2 linked regions of the Variovorax paradoxus B4 genome follow. The main gene of each other region encodes a partner of the protein of the gene in region 2 in a complex. Links are inferred from orthologs where the notes say so. Each region holds a gene or a part of one and is shown on either strand. Other genes may lie near its edges. The genes, in order: mrdA and rodA.

Region 1 (9,532 bases), 720 kb from region 2 along the record:
ACCGACTTCATCACGCCCAAGAGCGAGGTGAGCCGGCTGTTCCGCGACGCGGTGCTCGAGCTGACGAAACGCCACGCCTTCGCGCGCACGCTGGTCAACAGCGGGCGGCTCTCGGTGCCGGCGGTGCTGCGCGATTCGCCGCTCAACACGCCCGACGCCGACACCTTCGAAGGCGCGATGGTGCCGGGCGCCGCGGCGGCCGATGCGCCCATCGTGCGCGCCGACGGCCGCATCGGCTGGCTGCTGCGCGAATGCCATGTGGCGCAGTTCACGGCGCTGCTGTTCGGCCGGGGCGAAGCGGCCGAGCGCAGCCTGCAGGCGCTGAAGTCCTGCGACTTTCCGCTGCACGTCGTGCGCGTGGAGGGCGCAACGCCCGAAGGCGAGCTCGCCACGCAGCGCTACGACGCGCAACCCGGCACCGTCTACCTGCTGCGGCCCGACCAGCATGTGTGTGCGCGCTGGCGGCAGCCCACAGCCGCGGACATCCGCACGGCCATCGACCACGCACTGGCAAAGACATGAGCATTACCATGCAGCAGCAACAACTGATCACCGCACCCAACCTCGAGGCCCCCGACGATTTCTACGAGGCGCTGATCGAGGCGCACCAGGGGCTTTCCACCGAAGAGAGCCACGCCTTCAACGCACGGCTCGTGCTCGTGCTGGCCAACCACATCGGCTCGCTGGCCGTGCTGCGCGAGGCCTTTGACGCCGCGCGCGCAAGCTGAACGCACGCATTCCAACTTCATTCATCGCGATTTTCGAAAGAGAACACCATGGCAAACCCCATCGACAATGCCGAGCGGCGCTACCAGAGCGGTTTCGGCAACGAATACGCCTGCGAAGCGATTGCGGGCGCCCTGCCCCAGGGCCGCAACAGCCCGCAGCGCGCCCCCTTCGACCTGTACACCGAGCTGCTCTCGGGCACCGCTTTCACCGCGCCGCGCCACGAGAACCGCCGCACCTGGCTGTATCGCCGGCAGCCGTCGGTGGTCTCGGGCCGCTACCAGCCGTACGCGCAAGCACACTGGACCACCGGCGCCGACCGCGAGATCGCGCTGCCGCCCGAACCGCTGCGCTGGCATCCGCTGCCGCTCGACGGCGCGGCCGAAGTGGACTTCATCGACGGCATGCATACCCTCGCGGCCAACGGCGATGCCGAATCGCAGGTGGGCATCGGCTCGCTCATGTACCTCGCGGGCCGCTCGATGGAGCGCCGCGCCTTCGTCAACGCCGACGGCGAGATGCTCATCGTGCCGCAGCAGGGCCGCCTCGTGATCACGACCGAACTCGGCGTGCTCGACGTGAAGCCGGGCGAAATCGCGCTGCTGCCTCGCGGCATGGTGTTCAAGGTCGCACTGCCGGATTCGGATGCTGGCGCGGGCCCCTCGCGCGGCTACGTCTGCGAGAATTACGGCGCGCAATTCCGCCTGCCCGAACTGGGCCCGATCGGCTCGAACGGCCTGGCCAACGCGCGCGACTTCCAGGCCCCCGTGGCGGCCTTCGAGGAAGACGGCGGCGCCTACGAACTGGTGAAGAAATTCGGCGGCCGCTTCTGGAAGGCGCCGACGAAGCAGTCGCCCTTCAACGTGGTCGCCTGGCACGGCAACCTGGCGCCGGTGAAGTACGACACGGCCAATTTCATGGTGATCGGCTCCATCAGCTTCGACCATCCCGATCCGTCGATCTTCACCGTGCTGACCTCGCCCAGCGACACGCCCGGCACCGCGAACTGCGACTTCGTGATCTTCCCGCCGCGCTGGATGGTGATGGAAAACACCTTCCGTCCGCCATGGTTCCACCGCAACCTCATGAGCGAATTCATGGGCCTGGTGCTCGGCGAATACGACGCCAAGCCGGGCGGCTTCAAGCCCGGCGGCGCGAGCCTGCACAACTGCATGGTGCCGCACGGCCCCGACGAGGAAGCCTTCGACAAGGCCACGCATGCCGACCTCAAGCCGCACAAGCTGGACAACACGCTCGCCTTCATGTTCGAGAGCCGCTACCGCTTCATCCCGACGAACTTCGCGCTGCAGAGCCCCGCGCTCGACACCGACTACGCCGATTGCTGGGCGGGTCTCAACGATCAGTTCAAGGCATGACGGCCGATTCAAATACAGAAAGACACCCATGACCACCGCACTGAACGCCACCCATGACCCGAAGCTGCGCAGCTGGGTCGCCTCCGCCAACGAAGCCGGCTGCGACTTCCCGATCCAGAACCTGCCCTTCGGGCGCTTCCGCGCGGCAGGCAGCAGCGAGGCTTTCCGCATCGGCGTGGCCATCGGCGACCAGGTGCTCGACCTGAAGGCTGCCGGCCTGGTCGACACCGACGACATGAACGCGCTGATGAGCGCGAGCATGAAGGAACGCCAGGCCCTGCGTGCCGCCATCTCCGCCGGCCTCGCCGAAGGCAGCGGCCAGCAGGCCGCATGGTCCAAGGCCCTGCTGCCGCAGGCCAGGGCCGAAATGACCGTGCCCTGCCGCATCGGCGACTACACCGACTTCTACACCGGCATCCATCACGCCACCACCATCGGCAAGCTGTTCCGCCCCGACCAGCCGCTGATGCCCAACTACAAATGGGTGCCGATCGGCTACCACGGCCGCGCCTCGTCGATCGGCGTGAGCGGGCAGGCCTTCAGGCGGCCGCAGGGGCAGACCAAGGCGCCGGATGCGGCCGAGCCCAGCTTCGGTCCCTCGAAGCGGCTCGACTACGAACTGGAGCTGGGCTTCTTCGTCGGCCGCGGCAATGCGCTCGGCGAGCCGATTGCCCTCGGCGAGGCCGAAGACCACCTGTTCGGCGTGGCGCTGCTCAACGACTGGTCGGCGCGCGACATCCAGGCCTGGGAGTACCAGCCGCTGGGCCCCTTCCTTTCGAAGAATTTCGCGAGCACGCTGTCGCCGTGGATCGTGACGATGGAGGCGCTGGCGCCGTTCCGCGCCAGGTTCGAGCGGCCCGAGGGAGATCCGCAGCCGCTCGCGTATCTCGACGCGCCCTCGAACCGCGAAAGCGGCGCGCTCGACATCACGCTCGAAGTGCTGCTGCAGACCGCGAAGATGCGCGCCGAAGGCGTGGCGCCCGCGCGCCTCACGCGCGGCAACACCACCGAGGCCGCCTACTGGACCGCCGCGCAGCTGGTCGCGCACCACACGGTGAACGGCTGCAACCTGCAGCCCGGCGACCTGCTGGGCTCGGGCACGCTCTCGGGCCCCAAGCCCGACGAGGCCGGCTCGCTGATCGAACTCACGCAGGGCGGCAAGCAGCCGATCACGCTGCCCAACGGAGAGAAGCGCACCTTCCTCGAAGACGGCGATACGCTGGTCATCCGCGGCCACTGCGAGCGCGCGGGCGCAGTGCGCATCGGCCTGGGCGAAGTCAGCGGTACGGTGGCCTGAGGCAGGAGGCTCAGGGCGCGGGCGCGGCGGAGGCCGCAGCCGGCCACGCCACTTCGCTGGCAACGCGCGGCTTGCCGATCGGCGCGGTGGCCTTTCCGACCCTGATGGCGGCCATGTCGGCTTCGCTCGGATACTGGTCCATCAGCCAGTAGTCGAACACGCGGCGTGCAATGGGCGCTGCGGCGCCCGCACCCCAGCCGGCGTTCTCGACGACCACCGCCAGCGCGATCTTCGGATCGGTGGCCGGAGCGAAAGCCATGAACAGGGCGTGGTCGCGCTGGTGCTCCTCGAGCGCCTTGGCGTTGTACTTGGTGTTCTGCGCCTGCGTCACGGCCTGGGCGGTGCCGGTCTTGCCCGCCGCCTGGTAGCCCGCGCCGGCGAACACGCCGCGCGCGGTGCCGCTGGTGACCACGCTGGTCAGGCCCTCGCGAACCACCGCGACGTTGGCCGCGGTGTAGCCCAGGTTCTCGGCCGGCGGCTGGGGCAGCGGCACCACCTGCCCGCTCACCGTGTTGCGCGTGGCCAGCACGAGGTGCGGCTTGTGTTTCAGGCCGCCGTCGGCCACGATGGCCGTGGCCTGCGCGAGCTGCAGCATCGTGAAAGCGTTGTAGCCCTGCCCGATGCCGAGCGAAATGGTTTCGCCCGCATACCACTTCTTCTGCTCGGGCCGCTTGTAGGCGTTGCGCTTCCATTCGGTGCTCGGCAGCACGCCGCGCACCTCGCCGCCCAGGTCGATGCCGGTGATCTGCCCGAAGCCCATCGGCTTCATGAAGTCGTGGATCAGGTCCACGCCCATTTCGTTGGCCAGCGAGTAGTAGTAGATGTTGCTCGACAGCTGGATCGAGCGGCGCATGTCGACGCCCCCGATGTTGCCCTCGGGGCTGCCGAAACGGTGGCCGCCGAAGTTGAAGTAGCCGGGGTCGTTCACCACCACGTTCGGGCCGCGCTTGCCGGTCTGCAGCGCCGCCAGCGCCATGAAAGGCTTGTAGGTGGAGCCGGGCGGATAGGTGCCGCGCAGCGCGCGGTTCAAGAGCGGCTTGTCGAGCGATTCGGTCAGCGCCTGCCAGCTCTCGGTGTCGATGCCTTCGACGAACAGGTTGGGGTCGAAGGTGGGCTTGCTCACGAAGGCCAGCACTTCGCCGGTCCTGGGGTCGATGGCCACCAGCGCGCCGCGGCGGTCGCCGAACATGTCTTCCACCAGCTTCTGCAGCTTGATGTCGAGCGACAGCATCACGGTGTTGCCGGGCGTGGCCGGGTGGCTGGCGAGCCGGCGCACCGCGCGGCCGCCGGCCGAGGTTTCCATCTGCTCGACGCCGGTCTGGCCATGCAGCGTCTTCTCGTAGCTCTGCTCGATGCCCAGCTTGCCGATGTAGTCGGTGCCCTTGTAGTTGGCCTGGTCTTCCTCGGCCCAGTCTTCCATCGCGGTCTTCTCGCGCTGGTTGATGCGGCCGATGTAGCCGAGCACGTGCGAGGCCAGCTCGGCGTGCGGGTAATTGCGGAACAGCCGGGCCTTGATCTCCACGCCCGGGAAGCGGTAGCGCTGCGCGGCGAAGCGCGCGACCTCCTCGTCGCTCAGGCGGGTGCGGATGGGAATGGAATCGAAGCTGCGCGAATCCTCCCGCAGGCGCTTGAAGCGGCGGCGGTCGCGCGGCGAAACCTCGAGCACCTGGGTGAGGCTCTCGATGGTCTCCTCGACGTCGCCCACCTTCGAAGGCGTGATCTCCAGCGTGTAGGCCGAATAGTTCGAGGCCAGCACGATGCCGTTGCGGTCGAGGATCAGGCCGCGGTTGGGCACCACGGGCACGATGGCCGTGCGGTTGCTCTCGGCCTGTTCCGCCAGGTCTTCATGCCGCACCACCTGCAGGTAGAACAGGCGGGCGCCGAGCAGGCTGAACGCGAAGAGCACCACGAGGCCGATCACGACCACGCGGCGCTTGAAGCGCGCGAGATCGGCGGCGACGTTGCGGATTTCGGTCATGGCGGCGAAAGTGCGAGCTTAGGCGCGGGCCGTGGCCATGGCAAATGCGGGCGAACTCATAGCGGCCGGTTCTCGTCGGGGTCCGGCGTGCGAAGCTGGGGGGCCAGCAGCAAGGCAGTTGCCAGCGGCCACAGCGCCGCCTCGACGGCCGGCGAGATCAGCACGCTCCAGCCCGGGAACACGCCGCCGCCGATCATCCGCGTGATGACCTCGATGAGCTGCGACAACGCGAACAGCGGCAGCACCTGCAGCGCCTGCGAGGCCACCGGGTACCACAGCAGGCGCCGGTGGATGGTGATCGCGAAGAAGCCCAGCGTGGTGTAGGACAGCGCATGCTGGCCCAGCATGGACGCCTGGTGCACGTCCATGCACAGCCCGAAGACGAAGGCCGCGCCGATGCCCACGCGCATCGGCTGGTGCACGCCCCAGAACACGATGGCCAGCGCGAGCAGGTCGGGCATCCATGCGGCGCGGCCGATCGGGATCATGTTGATGAGCAGCGCCACCACCAGGCTCGCCCACATGAACAGCGGGCTCACGGGCAGCAGGAGCTGCTGTTGTCCGGGACGCTTGATCATCGGGCGCGCTCCGCGGCTTTTTTGTCGGCCTTGTCGGCCTTCCCGGCCGGCTTGGCCTCGGGCTTCTTGCGCACCACGGCGGCGGCCGGCGCGGGCGGCGGCGCCGAGGGAGCCCCGGTGGGCGCGAGCACCAGCACGTAGCGCGCAGCCGTCACGCGGGCCAGCGGCACGCAGTAGATGCGCGCAAAGGCCGAATCGGCGCGGCGCTCGATGCGCTCGATCTTCGCCACCGGCAGGCCGGGCGGATAGACGCCGTCGACGCCGCTGGTGGACAGCAGGTCGCCCTCCTGCAGGTCGGCATTGGCGGCCATGAAGCGCAGCTCGAGTCCGCCGCCATGCGCCGACGCATCGCCGAAGGCCACGCTGCGCACGCCGGTACGGGTGTTCTGCACGGGAATGGAAAGATCGCGGTCGATCACCAGCGTGACTTCGCTCGTGAACGGCTGCACCTGCGTCACCTGTCCCAGCACGCCGTGCGCGTCGATCACGGGCGACCCGGCGGCCACGCCCTGCGTGAGCCCCTGGTCGATGACGATCTTGCGCGTGTACGGGTCGGCCGCGTCATACAGCACCTCGGCCGCGCGGCCCGGCGCCTGGGTGGTCTGGCGCAGCTCGAGCAGCGCGCGCAGCCGCGCGTTGTCCTGCGCGAGCGTGTCGGCCTGGCTCGCGCGCTCGGCCTGCAGCATGAGCGCCTTGCGCGCCTCGTCCTCGTTGCGCTGGGCCGCCTGCAGGTCTTCGAAATAGCGGCTGCCGCCGACCACCAGCTGCACCGGCTTGAGCGCCAGCCATTGCACCGGGTAGAGCACCGCGCCGACGGCCGCGCGCAGGGGCTGCACGAGATGGAAGCGCGCGTCGGCCACCATCAGGAACAGCGCGAGCGCGCCGAAGAAGATCAGCTTGCTGAGCGCCGACTGTCCCTGGTTGAACAGGGGCGGGGCTGTGCGATCGAGCGTGCCCAAGGGCATGGTTCAGGCCTGGCTGTGTGCAACGTCAGATGGCAAAAAAGCCGGCCTGCGCGAGCAGAGGCCGGCCGATGATGGCTTTCGCCTTTTACTCGCTCGTGAAGATGCTGCCCAGACGGTCCATGCGCTCGAGGGCAATGCCGCAGCCGCGCACCACGCAGGTCAGCGGGTCTTCGGCCACCAGCACCGGCAGGCCGGTTTCCTCGGCCAGCAGGCGGTCCAGGTCGCGCAGCAGCGCGCCGCCGCCGGTCAGCATCATGCCGCGCTCGGCGATGTCGGCGCCCAGTTCGGGCGGCGTCTGCTCCAGCGCGTTCTTCACGGCCGAGACGATGTTGTTGAGCGGGTCGGTCAGGGCTTCCAGCACTTCGTTGCTGCTGATGGTGAAGCTGCGCGGCACGCCTTCGGAGAGGTTGCGGCCCTTGACCTCCATCTCCTTGACCTCGGAGCCCGGGAAGGCCGAACCGATGTTCTTCTTGATGACTTCGGCCGTCGGCTCGCCGATCAGCATGCCGTAGTTGCGGCGGATGTAGTTGATGATGGCTTCGTCGAAGCGGTCGCCGCCCACGCGCACCGAGCCCTTGTAGACCATGCCGCCCAGGCTGATGACGCCCACTTCGGTGGTGCCGCCGCCGATGTCGACCACCATCGAGCCCGAAGCCTCGCTGACGGGCAGGCCGGCGCCGATGGCCGCGGCCATGGGTTCCTCGATGAGGTAGACGGAGGTGGCGCCAGCCGCCTCGGCCGCGTCCTTGATGGCGCGGCGCTCGACCTGGGTCGAGCCGCAGGGCACGCAGATGATGATGCGCGGGCTCGGCGTGAGCAGCGTGCGCGGGTGCACCATCTTGATGAACTGTTTGATCATCTGCTCGGTGATCACGAAGTCGGCAATCACGCCGTCCTTCATCGGGCGGATGGCCTCGATGTTCCCGGGCACCTTGCCCAGCATGGCCTTGGCTTCCCGGCCGACGGCCTGGATCACCTTCTTGCCGTGGGGGCCGCCTTCATGGCGGATGGCGACGACCGAGGGCTCGTCCAGCACGATGCCCTTGTTGCGGGCGAATATCAGGGTGTTGGCGGTGCCGAGGTCGATCGCAAGGTCGGTGGAAAAGTACCGACGGAAAGCTCCAAACATGTGCGGAATCCTCTGGAGCACGCCTGCGCGTCGGCAGGTCGTCGCTCTGTTTTTGGGTCGTATGACGGGGTGAATTGATCGTTTTTGGCGCAAAAGCCGGCGCGTTCGCGGGGGTTGCGGCAAAGGCGGGATAATACCCGAATCCCCTCTGAATCCCGTGTTAGCACCCTCTCCGGCGTGCGATTACTTCCGGTTTTTCGACCGGTCCGACCCATGTCACTTTCCGCCTCAGATATTGCACGCATTGCCTCCCTGGCACGGCTGCAGCTTGCTTCCGACGAAAGCGAGCGCATGCTCAGCCAGATCAACGGCTTTTTTGACCTGGTCGAACGCATGCGTTCGGTCGACACCGCGGGGGTGGAGCCGCTGGCCCATCCGGTCGCGGCCGTCGAGGACATCACGCTGCGCCTGCGCGACGACCTGGTGAGCGAACCCGACAACCGCGAAGCCAACCAGAAGAGCGCCCCGGCCGTCGAAGCCGGCCTGTTCCTCGTGCCGAAGGTGATCGAATGAGCGGCGAATTGCATCAAATGGGCGTGGCCGCGCTCGCCAAGGCATTGGCCGAGCGCAAGGTTTCGGCCGTCGAGGCCTCGCAGGTCTTCCTTGGCCGCATGAAGGCCCACGAATCGCTCGGCACCTTCGTCGACGTGAACGAGAAAGTCACGCTGGCCCAGGCCCGCGCGGCCGACGCGCTCATCGCCAAGGGCAACGCGCCCGCCTTGGCCGGCGTGCCGATTGCGCACAAGGACATCTTCGTCACCACCGATTTCGCCACCACCGCCGGCTCCAAGATGCTCGCGGGCTACCGCTCGCCCTTCGACGCCACCGTGGTGCGCCGCCTGGCCGAGGCCGGCGCGGTCACGCTGGGCAAGCTGAGCTGCGACGAATTCGCGATGGGCTCGGCCAACGAGAACGTCGCCGTGCCCGCCGTGGGCCACGACAAGGCCGTGCCGGTGCAGAACCCGTGGAACCGCGAGCGTATTCCGGGCGGCTCCTCGGGCGCCAGCGCGGCGGCCGTGGCGGCACGCCTGGCCCCCGCGGCCACCGGCACCGACACCGGCGGCTCGATCCGCCAGCCGGCCTCCTTCTGCGGCGTGACCGGCATCAAGCCGACCTACGGCCGCGCCTCGCGCTACGGCATGGTGGCCTTCGCATCGAGCCTCGACCAGGCCGGCCCGATGGCCCGCTCGGCCGAAGACTGCGCGCTGCTGCTGTCGGCCTTCTGCGGCCCCGACCTGGACCGCGATTCGACCTCGCTCGACAAGCCCGCCGAAGACTTCGGCCGCTCGCTCGACGACTCGCTCGAAGGCCTGCGCATCGGCGTGCCGAAGGAGTTCTTCGGCGAAGGCGTGGCGCCAGGCGTGCGCGCGGCCATCGATGCCGCGCTGTCGCAGTACGAGAAGCTCGGCGCCAGGCGGGTCGAAGTCACGCTGCCGCTCACCGAACTCTCGATTCCCGTGTACTACATCCTGGCCGCGGCCGA
Region 2 (9,492 bases):
CGCTGCCGGCTTCGACCTTGGAGGAATCGATCACATTGCCCTTGGCATCCATGCCGGCCTTGGCGCCGCCACGGGCCGATGCCGCCGGCGCGGCAGCGGGTGCCGCCGCGGGCTGGCCGCCGCCCGAACCGCCGCGGGATGCGCAGCCCGCCGTCGCCAACAATGCCACCGCGGCAGTCACGGCCCACAGGGCCGCAGACGAGTTGATCCTGATCCTCATCGAATGCTCCTCTTTGTAAAAATCGAGGAGCGGAGCTTAGCAAGCCCTCAGGCCGTTCCGCCTACGGTCAAACCATCGATCCGCAAGGTGGGCTGGCCGACGCCGACCGGCACGCTCTGGCCTTCCTTGCCGCAGGTGCCCACGCCCGAATCGAGCGCCATGTCGTTGCCCATCATGGTCACGCGGGTGAGCGCATCGGGGCCGTTGCCCACGATGGTCGCGCCCTTCACGGGATACTGGATCTTGCCGTTCTCGACCCAGAAAGCCTCGCTGGCCGAGAACACGAACTTGCCGCTCGTGATGTCGACCTGCCCGCCGCCGAAGTTGGTGGCATAGAGGCCCTTCTTGATGCTGGCCACGATTTCCTTCGGGTCCTTGTCGCCGCCGAGCATGTAGGTGTTGGTCATGCGCGGCATCGGCACGTGGGCATAGCTCTCGCGGCGGCCGTTGCCCGTGGGCTTGACCTTCATGAGGCGCGCGTTGAGCGAATCCTGGATGTAGCCCTTGAGGATGCCGTCCTCGATGAGCACGTTGCGCTGGCTGGCGTTGCCTTCGTCGTCGACGTTGAGCGAACCGCGGCGGTCGGCAATGGTGCCGTCGTCGAGCACCGTCACGCCCTTGGCCGCCACGCGCTGGCCGATGCGGCCCGAGAAGGCGCTGGAGCCCTTGCGGTTGAAGTCGCCTTCCAGGCCGTGGCCGATGGCTTCGTGCAGCAGGATGCCGGGCCAGCCGGAACCGAGCACCACGGTCATCTCGCCGGCGGGCGCCGGACGGGCATCGAGGTTGGTCAATGCGGCCTTCACGGCCTGGTCGACGTATTCGGCGATCTGCGCGTCGTTGAAGTAGGCGAGGCCGAAGCGCCCGCCGCCGCCGCCGGAGCCGACCTCGCGCCGGCCGTTCTGCTCGGCGATCACGGTGACCGACAGGCGCACCAGCGGGCGCACATCGGCCGCCAGCGTGCCGTCGGCACGCGCCACCAGCACCACGTCGTATTCGCTCGCGAGGCCCGCCATGACCTGCGCCACGCGCGGGTCACGCGAACGCGCCAGCTTCTCGACCTTTTCGAGCAGCTTGACCTTGGCCGTGCTGTCGAGGGTGGAAATGGGGTCGATGCCGTTGTAGAGCGACCGGCTCGAGGCGATCTTGCGGGTTGCGGTCTTCACGCGGCCGGTGCGGCCTGCGGAGGAAATCGAGCGCACCGTGCGGGCCGCGTCGAGCAGCGAAGCCTCGGAGATGTCGTCCGAATAGGCGAAGGCCGTCTTCTCGCCGCTGACCGCGCGCACGCCGACGCCCTGGTCGATGCTGAAGCTGCCGGTCTTGACGATGCCCTCTTCGAGGCTCCAGCCCTCGCTGCGCGTGTACTGGAAGTACAGATCGGCGTCATCCACCCTGTGCGCGGTGATCTCGGCCAGGGCCTTGCTCAGGTGCGATTCGTCGAGGCCGAAGGGCGTGAGCAGGAGCTGTTGCGCCGTGGCGAGGCGCTCGATGGTGGGTTCGCGAGAGATCATTCCGCCATTCTAGGCAGCCGCCCTCTTCCGTGCCGGGCCCAAGGGCACTAAGCGCTAGTTCTGGGCGAGCTTCCTGGCCCGGGCAATCGACATCAGGATGCCCAGCCCCAGCCCCAGCGTGACCATGGCAGTGCCGCCATAGCTGATGAACGGCAGCGGCACGCCCACCACCGGCAGGATGCCGCTCACCATGCCCATGTTGACGAAGGCATAGGTGAAGAAAATCATCGTGACCGCGCCCGCCAGCAGACGCGAGAACAGGGTCTGCGCCGTCGCGGCGATGGCCAGGCCGCGGAAGATCAGCAGGATGAAGGCCCCGATCAGCGCCAGGTTGCCGACGAGCCCGAACTCCTCGGAATAGGCGGCGAAGATGAAGTCGGTGGTGCGCTCGGGAATGAATTCGAGGTGCGTCTGCGTGCCCTGCATGAAGCCCTTGCCGCCGACTCCGCCCGAACCGATGGCGATCATTCCCTGGATGATGTGGAAGCCCTTGCCCAGCGGGTCCTTGCTCGGGTCGAGCAGTGTGCACACGCGCTGCTTCTGGTAGTCGTGCAGCACGCGCCAGTCGACGCCGTCGGCGCACAGCTGCGACTCGAAGCCCACGATCAGCGTGACCGCCACGGCGCCGATCACCACCGGCGGCACGATCAGCTTCCAGGGCAGCCCGGCAAAGAAGATCACTGCCAGCCCGGCCGCCAGCACCAGCAGCGAGGTGCCCAGGTCGGGCTGCTTCATGATGAGCCCGACCGGCACCGCCAGCAGCACCGTGGCCACCACGAAGTCGAGCGGCCGCAGCTGGCCCTCGCGGCGCTGGAACCACCAGGCGAGCATCAGCGGCATTGCGATCTTGAGGATTTCGCTGGGCTGGATCACCACGCCCACGTTGATCCAGCGCTGCGCGCCCTTCTTGGTGATGCCGAACAGCGCCACCGCCACCAGCAGCGCCACGCCCATCGTATAGAGCGGCACGGCGGCCACCATCAGCCGCTGCGGCGGCACCTGGGCCACCACGAACATGATGAAGCCTGCCAGCAGCATGTTGCGGCCGTGGTCGGCGAAGCGCGAGCCATGGTCGTAGCCCGACGAATACATGGTCAACAGCCCGGCAAAGACCAGCAACAGCACGGCGAAGGCCAGAAAGCCGTCGAACCCCTGGAAGATGGGTGCGACCCGGCGCGCCAGGGAAGGCTGGTTGAACACTGCGGACATGGGGGCGGATTATCCGCGCCCCGCGGGGCACCTCAGCCGAAGCCGAGCTGAACGACCGTGCGCCCCGGTCGGCTTTCGAGCGCCAGCCGGGCGCCGATGGCGGCGGCGCGCTCCGCAAGCGCCCTGGGCACGCGCTGCGCGTCGAATCCCCGGCCGTCGTCGATCACGCGCAGCTGCACGGTGCCGGCCACCGCTTCGGCTTCGATCCGGAGGGTCTTCGCCTGGGCATGCTGCAACACGTTGGAAATCGCCTCGAACAGCAGGAACTGCAATTGCCGCATGGCCTGCGCATCGAGCCGCTTCACGTCGGGCACCTCGTCCAACGCCCATTCGAACTGAATGCCCGCGGCCGCCAGGCGCGGCTCCAGCCGGTAGCGCAGCGCCGCCAACAGGGCGCCGACGTCGCCCGGCGGCAGGTGAATGGAGTCGATGGCCAGCTTGAGCTGGTCGAGCGAGTCGCACAGCGTCCGCAGCAGTTCCTCCGGGCTGGCCTGGCCCGACTGCAACTGCCGGATGGCCGAGCTGATGTGCGAGCCCACGCCATCGTGCATGTCGCGCAGGATGCGCTCGCGCTCGTGGGTGCGCGCCTGGTCGCGCGCCACCTGTTCCAGCGCGGCGAAGGTGGATGCGAGTTCGCGCTCGCGCTGCGCGACGCGTTCGGCCAGGGCGGCGACCGAGCCGCGCGCCTGGACGCTCGCGGCATGGAAGCGCCGCAAGACGATCAGGAGCAGCGCGATGCCGAAGAACACGGAGGAATAGCGCACCCAGGTGGTCTCGCCGTAGGCGTCGCTCAGGCGGATCACAAGCCAGTCGCGGGTGCCGAAGCCCAGCGTCACCAGCGCGGCGGCAGCCACGAGCAGGCGGCCCACGTTCGGCCGCCGGATGGTTGCCACGGCGAAGGCACCGACGAACAGCGCAACGAACCCGATCTCCAGCGCGAGCCAGCCGGTGAGCCAATAGGGCTCTTCGTGGTAAAGCGCCATTGCGCTCGCCCCGAAGGTTCCGGCCACCACGCCAGCCATCGGCCAGCGCAGCCAGCGCATGCGCGGGCGGCGGTCCCAGCCTGCGAGGCGATAGCAGAACATCATGGCGGACGCGGCCCAGCCCGCATAGCAGGTGGCCATGAGCACACCCCAGGCACCCCAGGGGAGAGGCGGTTCGGCAATCACGCCGTCGGCCACCCGGATCGCCCAGCAGAACTCGGCCAGCGCGGCCCAGAAATAGAGGCTGTCGCGCCGGCGCCATCCGATGGCGGCGGCGTCCACCTGGGTGAGCCACAGCGCCAGTGCGATGCTGCCGACGATCAGGCTGAAAGCGGTCAGGAGCACCGAGCCGGTAAAGCGCCAGGCATAGGCGCTCTCGAAGAGATCGGTGCGCACCGGCGTCGCGGCTCCGATGGTCACGCGCGAAAGCCCGGCCCTGCGGGCGCTGTCGGCGCGTATGCGAACCTGCAGGCGGTTCTCGCCGGCTTTCAGCAAGTGCCCCGGAACCGGCACGTACAGAGGCGCCTTGGCGTAGTCCGCCCCATTGCCGCGGGCCAGGTCGCCGTAGACCTGCAGCAGCGCGTCGTTGAGCCACACCTCGAGAACGCTGCCTGCGCGGGGAATGAAGATGCCCCAGGGCGCCTCGGGCGCAGCCTCGAGCGTGAACGGCAGTTCGAACGTCGCGTGGCCCGGGCGGCCTCCGTGCTGGCGGTCCCAGTGGTAGGAAAGCTCGACCGGCGCCTTGTGCGTCACGCCGTCGACAGTGGTCGACACGGTGCCGCGCCGAAGTTCGATCGGGCCCTGCGCCGGTGCGGCCATCGCGGCATCCGCCGCGACCATCAGGACTGCCGCGAGCCACAGCGCAAAAAATGCCCTCGCCGGCATTCCGAACATGCGCCCGGCCACGCGACTCACCCCGGGTGGGACAACAAGCCGAGGCGCGTGGCCTCGAACACGGCCTCGCTCTTGGAATGCACGGCCAGCTTGCCGTAGAGATTCTTGATGTGTGTCTGCACCGTGTGCACGCTCAGGCCCTTGAGGCGTGCAATTTCGGCGTAGGAAAAACCGCGCGCTATCAAGGTCAGCACCTCGTGCTCGCGAGCGGACAGCAGGCTGGGCGCGGTGTTGCCGATGGCCGCCTCGGGCGGGGCGGCGGCGAGCGTTCCCGCCAGCTGCAGGCTGCGGTACTTGGCCAGCACCCGCCGCGCAATCATGGGCGAGATGGGCGAGGCACCGGCCTTCATCTCCACGATGGTCTGTGCAATGTCCTCCGGCGCGGCGTCCTTGTGGATGTAGCCGACGGCGCCGGCCTCGATGCTGGCAAGCACGTTTTCCTCATCGCCGAAGACCGAGATCACCAGCGGCTCGCAACCGGGAAAGCGCGCCACGGCCTCGCGGATCACGTCGAGCCCGCTGCCGTCGGGCATGCCGAGATCGACGAGCAGCACGTCGGGAATGATGGTGGTCTGGGCCATCCACGCCAATGCTTCGTGCACCGTGCCGGCGCTTCCAAGCCAGAAAAGGCTGGCGCTGCGCTGCACGCTCGCCTCGAAGAAGGCGCGCGCGCGGCTGTCGTCCTCGACCACGAGCACGCCCCAGCGGTGCGTCTTCCCGGGATCCATGGCCTCGATATTCATGGGCTTGAGCATAAGCTTCGGCGCATGGCAAAAGGGCCGGTGGACCTCCCGTTTTCATGGGATGCGGACACCTGCGCGGGCCCTGAAACTCGCACTGACTTGCGAGTTCGGCTGCACGCCTCAGCTGAATACTTTTGGCCTCTCGATATGGCCCATGCCGAGTCTGAAACCAGGAATCCAGAGCTTCCTCAACCGTGGCAAACCAAGACCTGCGTGCAGGAAGTCCTCATATCGAAGCCCCGTGCGCCGGGGACTGCGTCGGGCGCACGGTCCTCATGCAAAATCGACCGGCTCCTTCAACGGAGCTGTGTCGTCGACCGCACCACTTCCAGTCTCCGCCCCGCATGGACCCGCAAGCCACTCATCTGTTGTACCTGCACGGATTCCGCTCCTCGCCCCGCTCCACCAAGGCGCGGCTGATGGCCGCGCGCGTGGCCCGGGAGCACCCCGACCTGCAGTGGTGGTGTCCGCAATTGCCGCCCTCTCCGCGCGAAGCCATCGACATGGTGATGAAGGGCATCGCGGACTGGCCGCGCAAGTCGATGGCCGTGGTCGGCTCCTCGCTGGGCGGCTTCTATGCCACCTACGTGGCCGGCATGACGCGCTGCCGCACCGTGCTGCTGAACCCGGCGGTGCACCCGGCGCGCGACCTCGCGCGCTACATCGGCGACCAGACCGCGTGGCACGACCCGGCCGAGCACTTCTATTTCCGGCCCGAGTACATCCAGGAGCTGCGCACCATGGAGGTCGGCGCACTCACCCGCCCCGAGCGCGTGCTGGCCATCATCGCCAAGGGCGATGAAGCGCTCGACTGGCACGAAACCTCGGCACGCTACCCCGACAGCAACATCAAGCTGCTCGAGGGCGGCGACCATGCGCTGTCCGATTTCGAGGAAAACCACCTCGACGACGTGATCGCGTTCATCAATCCCGTCTGAAGCCCGGCAAACATCGCGCGGCGGCCGGGGCTGGGCGCTTCCCCAAGTCTGGGACAATCCGGGCATGTTTGTATTGTTTGAAGAAGCCGGCAAGTACCTCGGCGGCCGCGTGCTGTCGGAGGCCGAAGCATCGGCGCAGGTCGAGCTCGACACCGGCAAGCGCGTCAAGGTCAAGGGCGCCAACATCGTTCTGCGTTTCGAGAAGCCGGCCCCGGCCGAACTGATCGGCGAGGCGCGCGCGCTCGCGGCCACGATGGACCTCGACCTGGCCTGGGAGTTCGCCTCGGAGGGCGAGTTCGGTTTTGCCGATCTCGCATCCGACTATTTCAGCGACAAACCCACGCTCGCGCAGCAGGCCGCCGCGCTGTTCGCGCTTTTCGAGGCGCCGCACTACTTCCGCCGCGCGGGCAAGGGGCGCTTCAAGAAGGCGCCGGCCGAGATCCTGCAGCAGGCGCTGGCCGCCATCGAGAAGAAGAAGGTGGTCCAGGCGCAGATCGTCGAGTGGGCCGGCCAGCTGGGCGAGGGCATCTGTCCGCAGCCGATCCGCGAGCAGCTCTACAAGATCCTGTTCAAGCCCGACAAGAACGCGCCCGAATACAAGGCCGTGGTCGATGCCTCGCGCGCCACGCAGCGCCCCCCGCTCGAGCTGCTGGAGCGCGCCGGCGCCATCGATTCGCCCTACCAGTTCCACTGGCGGCGCTTCCTGTTCGAGAACTTTCCCAAGGGCACGGGATTCCCGGCGCTCTCCGCGCCGGCCATCGTGGACGACCTGCCGCTGGCTGACGACGTGCAGGCGTTCTCGATCGACGACTCGCAGACCACCGAAATCGACGATGCGCTTTCGGTGCAGGGCTTGGGGAGCGGCACCGTCACCGTAGGCATCCACATTGCCGCGCCCGGCCTGGCGCTGACGCCGGGCAGCGCCATCGACCAGGTGGCGCGCGCGCGCATGTCCACGGTCTACATGCCGGGCCACAAGATCACCATGCTGCCCGACGATGTCGTGAGCACCTACACGCTGCTCGAAGGCGGCGACCGTCCGGCGGTGTCGCTCTATGCGCGCTTCGACGAGGCCACGCTGGAGCTGCAATCGACCGAGACCAAACTCGAACGCGTGCCGATCGTGGCCAACCTGCGGCACGACCAGCTCGACGCGGTGGTCACGCAGCCCTGGCTCGAAGACGCCGCGTTCACGAACGGGGACACGCCCGAAGCCGCTGCGAAGCTGCGCGCGCCGCTCTCCTTCCTGTTCCGCCTCGCGAAGCAGCTGAAGGCCCAGCGCGAAGTGGTGCGCGGCAAGCCCGAGAACTTCAACCGGCCCGACTACAACTTCCGCCTCGTCGGCAACGACGGCGAACCGAACGGCAGCGAGCAGGTGCAGATCACCACGCGCCAGCGCGGCGCGCCGCTCGACCTGATCGTGTCCGAAGCCATGATCCTGGCCAACAGCAGCTGGGGCGGCTGGCTCGGCGAACTCGGCGTGCCCGGGCTCTACCGCAGCCAGGCCAGCCTGGCGCCCGGCATCAAGGTGCGCATGGGCACGCGGGCCCTGCCGCATGCGGGCCTGGGCGTGAAGAGCTATGCCTGGAGCACCTCGCCGCTGCGCCGCTACACCGACCTCGTGAACCAGTGGCAGATCATTGCCGCCGCGCGCCACGGCAAGACCGCCGCGCTGGCGGCGCCGTTCAAGCCGAAGGATGCGGACCTGTTCTCCATTCTCTCGGGCTTCGACGCCGCCTACGCAACGTATAACGCCTACCAGGGCGGCATGGAGCGCTTCTGGACGCTCAAGTACCTGGAGCAGCAAGGCATCACCGAGCTCGAGGCGACCGCCATCAAGGACATTCCGAACGGCGCACTGGTGCGCGCGGACACCCTGCCGCTGGTGTTCCCGGTGGCGGGCCAGCAGGAACGCGGCGCACGCCTGCGCGTGAAGCTCGGTGAGATCGACGAAATCGCGCTCGACGTGCACGGTACCGTGCTCGAACGCCTCGACGCGCCCAAGGCGGATGTCGCGGCCGAGGAGGAAGGCGGCGACGAGGAAGAGGAAGAAGTCGCCGGCCCCATCGCCATTGCAGTCGACCTCACCGACAGCGAGGCGGCACCGGAGAACACGCCCGCATGAGCACCGGTCATCCAATGAGCGCCGAGGAGCGTCGTCCATGAACCTCAGGGATCTGAGCACGCTGCAGATCGCACTCGGCGTGTCGGTCATCGCGCATGCCGCACTTCTTGCGGTGCGTTTCGTCGATCCCGAATCGTTCAACCGGGTCTTCAGCGAAACGCCGCTCGAGGTGATCCTGGTCAACAGCAAGACCAACGACAAGCCCGACGCCAAGGCCCGCGTGATGGCGCAGACCTCGCTCGCGGGCGGCGGCGACCTCGAACGGGGCCGCGCCACCAGCCCCCTGCCGCCGTCGAGCTTCACTGCCGTCGGTGACTCGATCGAGGAGGCCCGGCGCCAGGTCGAGGCCATGCAGGCCCAGCAGATGCAGCTGCTCGCGCAGCTCAAGCGCGACCTGGCCGCCATGCCCGCGCCCGACCCGCGCGCCTCGGGCAACCCGAAGGAAGCCGTCGCCCGCGAGGAAAAGCGGCGCCAGATGGTGGAGCTGCTGGCCGAGATCGAACGGCGCGTGAACGAAGAAAACGCGCGCCCCAAGAAGCGCTACCTGAGCCCTTCCACCCGCGAGGCGGCCTACGCCATCTACGTGGACACGCTGCGCCGGCGCATCGAGTTGCGGGGCACCGAAAACTTCCCCACGGCCGCCGGCAGGAAGCTCTACGGCGAACTCAAGATGACGATCACCATCAACCACGACGGCAAGATCCTCGACACCGTGGTCGACGAAAGCTCGGGCGACACCATGCTCGACCGCCGCGCCAAGGCCATCGTGCACAGCATCGGCAGCTTCGGAAAATTCACCGACGCGATGCGAAAAGAGACCGACCAGATCGTGCTGCAGTCGCGCTTCAAGTTCACGCGCGACGAGACCATCG

What was found.
Region 1: the proteins of rodA (region 2) and mrdA are in contact, whole or in part, in a crystal structure (PDB 6PL5), measured with the Thermus thermophilus proteins. The link is inferred for Variovorax paradoxus B4 from one-to-one orthologs. Residues at the interface, in WP_223903423.1 of Thermus thermophilus: Phe161, Val165, Phe168, Val169, Leu172, Pro198, Tyr199, Glu202, Tyr211, Arg212, Asp213, Gln220, Val221, Gln223, Ser224, Ile226, Ala227, Ile228, Gly229, Ser230, Gly266, Phe267, Val270, Leu274, Tyr277, Gly278, Leu281, Phe285, Leu289, Arg297; in WP_223903432.1 of Thermus thermophilus: Arg4, Ile5, His6, Leu8, Ala9, Phe12, Ala15, Leu16, Leu19, Gly20, Arg22, Ala23, Trp24, Leu26, Gln27, Val28, Tyr31, Tyr34, Leu36, Leu43, Thr45, Asp47, Lys156, Gln157, Gly158, Ser160, Val184, Leu201, Glu202.

What each region holds. Positions count from the first base shown.
Region 1 is NC_022247.1:370,256-379,787, reverse strand. What follows is about bases 2,894-5,879. They hold mrdA (penicillin-binding protein 2), read right to left. Parts: upstream 5,378-5,879; coding sequence 3,410-5,377; downstream 2,894-3,409. Other genes in these bases: mreD (rod shape-determining protein MreD), read right to left, coding at 5,434-5,879; fahA (fumarylacetoacetase), read left to right, coding at 2,894-3,399. Outside these bases: VAPA_RS01755 (FAD-dependent oxidoreductase), read left to right, coding at 1-522; VAPA_RS01750 (DUF2783 domain-containing protein), read left to right, coding at 531-728; hmgA (homogentisate 1,2-dioxygenase), read left to right, coding at 777-2,102; more of fahA, read left to right, coding at 2,131-2,893; more of mreD, read right to left, coding at 5,880-5,955; rod shape-determining protein MreC, read right to left, coding at 5,952-6,920; VAPA_RS01720 (rod shape-determining protein), read right to left, coding at 7,006-8,049; Asp-tRNA(Asn)/Glu-tRNA(Gln) amidotransferase subunit GatC, read left to right, coding at 8,263-8,562; Asp-tRNA(Asn)/Glu-tRNA(Gln) amidotransferase subunit GatA, read left to right, coding at 8,559-9,532. UniProt on the Escherichia coli protein: Catalyzes cross-linking of the peptidoglycan cell wall. Responsible for the determination of the rod shape of the cell. Is probably required for lateral peptidoglycan synthesis and maintenance of the correct diameter during lateral and centripetal growth.
Region 2 is NC_022247.1:1,088,769-1,098,260, reverse strand. The notes cover bases 861-3,806. They hold rodA (rod shape-determining protein RodA), read right to left. Parts: upstream 2,938-3,806; coding sequence 1,783-2,937; downstream 861-1,782. Other genes in these bases: VAPA_RS04905 (sensor histidine kinase), read right to left, coding at 2,970-3,806; tldD (metalloprotease TldD), read right to left, coding at 861-1,728. Outside these bases: VAPA_RS04920 (hypothetical protein), read right to left, coding at 1-220; more of tldD, read right to left, coding at 268-860; more of VAPA_RS04905, read right to left, coding at 3,807-4,805; VAPA_RS04900 (response regulator transcription factor), read right to left, coding at 4,832-5,569; VAPA_RS04895 (YqiA/YcfP family alpha/beta fold hydrolase), read left to right, coding at 5,902-6,495; VAPA_RS04890 (ribonuclease catalytic domain-containing protein), read left to right, coding at 6,560-8,620; VAPA_RS04885 (energy transducer TonB), read left to right, coding at 8,658-9,492. UniProt on the Escherichia coli protein: Peptidoglycan polymerase that is essential for cell wall elongation. Also required for the maintenance of the rod cell shape. Functions probably in conjunction with the penicillin-binding protein 2 (mrdA).